Linked DNA regions of Variovorax paradoxus. The protein of the gene in region 1 interacts with the protein of each later gene in a pairwise test. Links are inferred from orthologs where the notes say so. Each region holds a gene or a part of one and is shown on either strand. Other genes may lie near its edges.

Evidence for each region. The genes of interacting proteins can lie anywhere in the genome.
Region 2: the proteins of cysE (region 1) and cysK interact in binary tests that used the Escherichia coli proteins (3 or more experiments, as listed by UniProt). The link is inferred for Variovorax paradoxus from one-to-one orthologs.

What each region holds. Positions count from the first base shown.
Region 1 is NZ_CP091716.1:2,928,134-2,931,722, reverse strand. Bases 494-3,293 are described here. They hold cysE (serine O-acetyltransferase), read right to left. Parts: upstream 2,381-3,293; coding sequence 1,607-2,380; downstream 494-1,606. Other genes in these bases: L3V85_RS13595 (RNA methyltransferase), read right to left, coding at 2,457-3,197; cadR (Cd(II)/Pb(II)-responsive transcriptional regulator), read left to right, coding at 1,108-1,578; L3V85_RS13610 (heavy metal translocating P-type ATPase), read right to left, coding at 494-1,038. In the rest of the region: more of L3V85_RS13610, read right to left, coding at 1-493; L3V85_RS13590 (inositol monophosphatase family protein), read left to right, coding at 3,315-3,589.
Region 2 is NZ_CP091716.1:1,468,122-1,471,658, forward strand. The notes cover bases 184-2,931. They hold cysK (cysteine synthase A), read right to left. Parts: upstream 2,144-2,931; coding sequence 1,223-2,143; downstream 184-1,222. Other genes in these bases: L3V85_RS06910 (NAD(P)/FAD-dependent oxidoreductase), read right to left, coding at 184-1,147; msrB (peptide-methionine (R)-S-oxide reductase MsrB), read right to left, coding at 2,215-2,658. Also shown: more of L3V85_RS06910, read right to left, coding at 1-183; L3V85_RS06925 (molybdopterin-binding oxidoreductase), read left to right, coding at 2,951-3,537.

The DNA.
Region 1 (3,589 bases):
TTCCAGCGCGGCGGTCTGGTTGATGGTGCCCGCGAACACCGGGTCGCCGATGGTCTTGTCGACGGGAATGCTCTCGCCGGTGACGGGCGCCTGGTCGATGGCGCTGGTGCCTTCGGTGACGATGCCGTCGAGCGGCACGCGCTCGCCGGGGCGGATGCGCGCCACGTCGCCCAGCGCGACGGCGTTGGCCATCACGGTCTTCCAGCTGCCGTCGGCCTGCTTGACCTCGGCTTGCTCCGGCGCGAGCGCCAGCAGGCTCTGGATGGCATTGCGCGCACGGTCCACGGCGCGTGCCTCGATCAGCTCCGCAATGGCGTAGAGCGCCATCACCATCGCGGCTTCGGGCCATTGGCCGATGATGAAGGCGCCGGTCACGGCCACCGCCATCAGGGCGTTGATGTTCAGGCGCCCGCGCACCAGCGCAGCAAAGCCCTTCTTGTAGGTGTCGAGGCCGGCCAGCCCGATGGCGCCGAGCGCAAGCACGACCTCCACGGCCTTGAAGCCCATGCCGTCCAGCGCCATGAACGAGATCGACTCGGCGGCGATGGCCAGCACCAGCGCCGCGATGAGGCGCACGAGGCCCATGTTCATGCCGGCGATCTGCGCGGGCGCCGCGGCGGCCTGCGTGCCACCCGGGTTCAGCGGCTCCGGCTTGAAGCCGGCCTTGCGGATGGCGGCGAGCGCCTCGGGCAGCGCGCCGTCTTCGGTGGTGATGGCCATGGTGCGCTCGCCGAGGCGAAAGCGCAGGGCCTTGACGCCCGCGACCGGCTCCAGCGCGCGGCGGATTTCAGACTCTTCCACCGCGCAGTCCATGGTGGGGATGCGGAACAGCAGCGCGCCCTTCGGCACGTCGGCGCCATCCGCGCCGGCCGGAGCGAGGGGAATCGCGCCGCAGGAGCTGCTGCTGCCGCAGCATGAATCCTCGGCATGCGAGTGGGCGTGGGGCTTTGCGTGCTCATGGCCGTGGTCGTCGCCATGCGAATGAGGGTGCGAATGGGCGTGCGGCACAGGCCGTGTCAGAGCGTTTTCGTTCGTCATGAATCGATTGGAAACCCTGAAGCAGGTGTAGAGTCAAACGCTCATTTCCACTCCTTCATTTGCCGCATCATGAAAATCGGTGAACTGGCCAAGGTCGCGAACACCCCCGTCGAAACCATCCGGTACTACGAACGCGAGCAACTGCTGCCCGAGCCGGCGCGCACCGACGGCAACTACCGCATCTACGACGAAGACCATGCCCAGCGCCTGGGCTTCATCCGCCGCTGCCGCTCGCTCGACATGACGCTCGACGAGATCCGCAGCCTGCTGAAATTCCGCGACGCCCCGCAGGAAGACTGCGGCCAGGTCAATCAGCTGCTGGACGACCACATCGGCCACGTGGCCGCGCGCATCGCCGAGCTGAAGACCCTGGAAAAGCAGTTGAAGGCGCTGCGCCAGCAGTGCGGCGGGCCGGAATCGGCGAGCAGCTGCGGCATCCTGCAGGAACTGGACACCGCCGCCCTCGTGCCCGAGCCCTTCGGCCAGCACGCGGGGCATGTGCACGGCGCGCTGCACGCGCCGGCCAAGCGCGCCGCCTGAAGCGGCCTCGGGCTTTTGCTTCGGGCTTTTACTTGCCGATGAGCTGCGTGAGCTTCTCGGCCTCGAAGCACTCGTCGCGGGCCGCGTCGCCTGGCACGCAGTCCTTGGTCGAGCCGGAGCGGTCCGACAGCTTCTCGATGGCCTGCCACAGCAGCGCGATCTGGTGCTCCTGGCTCGAGGCGTTGTCGATCAGGCTGCGCATGGCCTGGCTCAGCGGGTCGTCTTCCTGCGTGATGCCGTAGGCCGAGAACTTCTGCGGCGCGGCCACGTCGGCGCTTTCGCCGGCCTTCGACGGGATGATGCGCGCGGGAATGCCCACCGCCGTCGCGCCCGCGGGCACCGGCTTGATGACCACCGCGTTGCTGCCGATCTTGGCGCCGTCGCCCACCTCGAAGCCGCCCAGCACCTTGGCGCCGGCGCTCACCACCACGTTGCGGCCCAGCGTGGGATGCCGCTTGGTGCCCTTGTAGAGCGAGGTGCCGCCCAGCGTCACGCCTTGGTAGATGGTGCAGCCGTCGCCGATCTCGGCGGTCTCGCCGACCACCACGCCCATCGCATGGTCGAAGAACACCCGCTCGCCGATCTTGGCGGCCGGGTGAATCTCGATGCCCGTCAGCCAGCGCGCCCCATGCGCGATGAAGCGCGCCGGCCACTTGAAGCCGTGAGTCCAACAGGCGTGCGCCCAGCGGTGCAGCACCACGGCATGGAAGCCGGGGTAGACCGTGATCACTTCCCAGGCGCTGCGGGCGGCCGGGTCGCGTTCGAGGATGCACCGGATGTCGGCGCGCAGGCGAGAGAACATCGCTGCCTTTTGTCGTTATATCGATATGGGGCGGGCAGTCTATAGCCCGCCGTCATCGCTTACGGGCGATAAGGTTTTATTCAGGCAGGGAGCCGCGGGGCGGCTTGGTCGCGTCGCTCATGGCCTTGGCGATGCCGCGCAGGATGTGGATTTCTTCGGGCGTGGGCTGGGCCCGGTTGAAGAGCTGCTGCAGCCGCGGCATGAGCTTCTTGGGCGCCTCGGGGTCGAGGAAGCCGATATCAACCAGCGAGCGCTCCCAGTGGTCGAGCATGCCGGCCACGGCCTGCGCATCGGCCGCCTGCACCGGGTTGACGGACTCCCGCACCTCGTAGCCGCCCAGCGCCAGCCGCCATTCGTAGGCCACCACCTGGATGGCCGCGCCCAGGTTGAGCGAGCCGAATTTCGGGTCGGTGGGAATGGTCAGGGCCACGTTGCAGCGGTAGACGTCTTCGTTCCGCATGCCGAAACGCTCGGAGCCGAACAGGAAGGCGACGTGCTGGTCGCCCTGCTTCGCCAGGGGCTCCAGGTGTTCCCGGGGCGTGCGGGTGGGCGGGCCGAAGTCGCGCGGAATCATGGCCGTGGCGCACAGGTGGGTCACGCCGTCGAGGGCTTCGTCGAGCGTTTCGACGATGCGGGCGTTGGTCAGCACGTCGAGCGCGCCGCTCGCGCGCTGGATGGTTTCCTCGCGCCGCAGCACGTTGGCCCAGCGGGGCGCCACCAGCACGAGGTCGGAGAAACCCATGGTCTTCATGGCGCGGGCGGCGGCGCCCACATTGCCGGCGTGGCTGGTCTGGATCAGGATGAAACGGGTGCGCATGGCGGGTTCAGGAGACACGAAACGGCGGAGCCGGTAAAATGCCCGATTCTCGCCGCCCGCATCGCCGGGCCGCCTTCGGGGCCTCCGCGGCCTCCCTACTGTTCTTCTCACAATCCAATGTCGTCCCCCAACCTGCATCCCATGCTCAACGTGGCCGTCAAGGCCGCACGCGCCGCCGGCGCGATCATCAACCGCGCTGCCCTCGACGTCGAGGCCGTGCGCATTTCGCAGAAGCAGGTCAACGACTTCGTCACCGAAGTCGATCACGCGAGCGAGCAAGCGATCATCGAAACGCTGCTCGGCGCCTACCCGGGGCACGGCATCCTGGCCGAAGAATCGGGCACCGAATACGGCGCCAAGGACTCCGACTACGTCTGGATCATCGATCCGCT
Region 2 (3,537 bases), 1.5 Mb from region 1 along the record:
CGCGCGGGTCGATGCCCACCACGATGCCCGCGTTGGCATTGCGCTCGTTGCGCGAATACTGGCTCATGCCGTTGGTGACCACGCGGCCCGGCTCGCTGGTGGCCGCGACCACGGTGCCGCCCGGGCACATGCAGAAGCTGTAGACCGAGCGGCCGTTGCTCGCGTGGTGCACCAGCTTGTAGTCGGCCGCGCCCAGCAGCGGATGGCCGGCATGGCGGCCCCAGCGCGCGCGGTCGATCAGGCCCTGCGGATGCTCCACGCGGAAGCCGATGGAAAACGGCTTGGCCTCGATGTGCACGCCGCGCGCGTGCAGCATCTCGAAGGTGTCGCGCGAGCTGTGGCCCAGCGCCATCACGACGTGGTCGGCGCGCAGCTCGTGGCTCTGGCCGGTCGTCTGGTCGAGCACGGTGAGGCCGCGGAGGTGGCCGTTTTCGATATGCACGTCGGTCACGCGCTGCTCGAAGCGGATCTCGCCGCCCAGCGCCACGATCTGCTCGCGGATGTTCTCGACCACCTTCACCAGCTTGAAGGTGCCGATGTGCGGATGCGCGACGTAGAGGATCTCGGGCGGCGCGCCGGCCTTCACGAACTCTTCCATCACCTTGCGGCCGAGGAAGCGCGGGTCCTTGATCTGGCTGTAGAGCTTGCCGTCGGAGAAAGTGCCGGCGCCGCCTTCGCCGAACTGCACGTTCGACTCGGGGTTGAGCACGCTCTTGCGCCACAGGCCCCAGGTGTCGCGGGTGCGCTGGCGCACGGTCTTGCCGCGCTCGAGCACGATGGGCCTGAAGCCCATCTTCGCGAGCATCAGCGCCGCGAAGATGCCGCAGGGGCCGAAGCCGATGACCACCGGCCGCGCCGTGCCCTCGGGGGCATTGGCCGGCGGCGTGTAGCGCATGTCGGGCGCTTTCTGGATGTGCGGATGGCCCGTGTGCTTGGCGAGCAGCGCGGCTTCGAGCTTCGCGTCGGCCAGCTGCACGTCGCAGATGTAGACCGTGAGCAGCTCGACCTTGCGCGCGTCGAAGCTGCGCTTGTAGACATTGTGGGAAGCGATCGCGTCGAGCGGGACGTCGAGCGTCCTGGCGATCAGGGCTGCCAGCGCGTCGGGCGCGTGGTCGAGCGGAAGTTTGAGTTCGGAGATTCTCAGCATGGCGGCGTAGGGCTTGTAGTTATCAAGCAGGCCGCGCATTTTAAGCGCCCGGGGCGCTATGAAAGGGATAGCGGGTCAGGCGGGCAGGAAGCCCTCGACCGACAAGTAGCGCTCGCCCGTGTCGTAGTTGAAGCCCAGCACCACCGCATCGGGTGCCAGCGAGGGCAGCTTCTGCGCGATGGCCGCGAGCGTGGCGCCCGACGAGATGCCGACCAGAATGCCTTCCTCCTGCGCGCAGCGGCGGGCCATTTCGCGCGCCGGCTCGGCGTCGACCTGCAGCACGCCGTCGAGCAGCGAGGTGTCGAGGTTCTTCGGGATGAAGCCCGCGCCGATGCCCTGGATCGGGTGCGGCGCCGGCGCGCCGCCGGAGATGACGGGCGAGGCCACCGGCTCCACCGCGAACACCTGCAGCTTCGGCCACTTCTTCTTGAGCACCTTCGCCACGCCGGTGATGTGGCCGCCCGTGCCCACGCCGGTGATGATCACGTCGATGCCGTCGGGAAAGTCGGCCGCGATTTCCTCCGCCGTGGTGCGCACGTGCACGTCGACGTTGGCGGGGTTGTTGAACTGCTGCGGCATCCACGCGCCGGGCGTGCCGGCCACGATTTCCTCGGCGCGGGCGATGGAGCCCTTCATGCCGTTGGCGCGCGGCGTCAGGTCGAAGGTGGCGCCGTAGGCCAGCATCAGGCGGCGGCGCTCGATGGACATGCTGTCGGGCATCACCAGGATCAGCTTGTAGCCCTTGACGGCCGCCACCATGGCCAGTCCGATGCCGGTGTTGCCCGAGGTCGGCTCGACGATGGTGCCGCCCGGCTTGAGCGCGCCGCTCTTCTCGGCGTCTTCGACCATCGCGAGCGCGATGCGGTCCTTGATGGAGCCGCCGGGGTTGGCGCGCTCGGACTTGATCCAGACCTGCTGCTTCGCATTGCCGAACAGCCGGTTGATGCGGATGTGCGGCGTGTTGCCGATGGTCTGGAGGATGTTCTGGGCCTTCATGGAATCTCCTTGAGTCAATGCGTTTGTCGGACGGACATCGCGCATTGTGAGACCAGCCCGCCGTCCCCGGCTCAGCCCTGCGCCGACCCGGCCGTGAACTTCATCGCCACGCCGTTCATGCAGTAGCGCAGCCCGGTGGGCCTGGGCCCGTCGTCGAACACATGGCCCAGGTGCCCGCCGCAGCGGCTGCAGTGCACCTCGGTGCGCGTCATGCCGAAGGAGCGGTCGGTGTGCTCGCCCACGGCCTTGTCCAGCGGCTTCCAGAAGCTGGGCCAGCCGGTGTGGCTGTCGAACTTGGTCTTCGACGAGAACAGGTCGAGCGCGCAGCCCGCGCAGCTGAAGGTGCCCGCGCGGTGCTCGTCGTTGAGCGGGCTGGTGTAGGGCCGCTCGGTGCCTTCCTGGCGCAGCACCGCGAACTGGTTGGCGTCGAGCAGCTTGCGCCATTCGGCCTCGGTGCGCGTGACCTCGAACTTCTCGTTTTCCGCCGCCTGGGCGGGCCGCGAGAACCAGCCCATGGCCTGGGCAATGGCCAGCCCCAGGGTCGAGGTGCCGGCGGCAATGGCGAAGCGGCGTCCGGTGTTGTGCGTCATGACAGGCCTTTCGTGGATGGTGGGCGGGATATCGTTTTCGATATGTTCATTCAGATACAACGATGTACATTCGCCCGTTGGCTGCGAGAGGGCAGCCAGGAGCCCGACGGCAACGTTGCTTCCCCTAGTTCGAACCGGCGGCCCGCCGGGTTACAGCGAACGGAATAGAGCGCATTCGCCATGTCGGATTGAATACATCGAGGATGGAGGCTGGGGTATGGATTGGTCCAGGGGCTTGGTTTCGGGCGTCGCCGCGCTGGTGCTGGCGGGATGCGGCGGAGGCGGCGACAACAACGCCGGTGTGTTCATTCCGGTGGTGCCGGCGCCCGCGCCGGCCCCGGCACCTGCCCCGCCGCCGCCCGCGCCGCCACCGGCCGCGGCGCCGTCCTTCCAGCTCGGCGGCGCCGTCGACCGCCCGGTGCTCGTCACCGAGGCCGACCTCGCGGCGCGCACGCCCGTCACCCAGACCGTCAATTTCTCCAGCGGCAGCGGGCCGCAGACGCATACCTACACCGGCGCCGGCCTCTGGCCGCTGCTGAGCGACGCGGGCATCCAGCTCGACGCCGCGCGCAAGAACGACCTGCTCGGCCGCTACCTGCTGGCCACCGGCGCCGACGGCTACAAGGTGGTGTTCGCGCTGGGCGAGCTGAGCCCCGACTTCGGCAACAAGCCCAGCGTCGTCGCCTATGCCGAGACCACGGCCGGCGTCTCCGCGCCGCTGGGCACCACGGACGGCCCGTTCCGCGTGACGGCGCCGGGCGACGTGAAGGGCGGGCGCTATGTGTCGAACCTCACGCGGCTCGA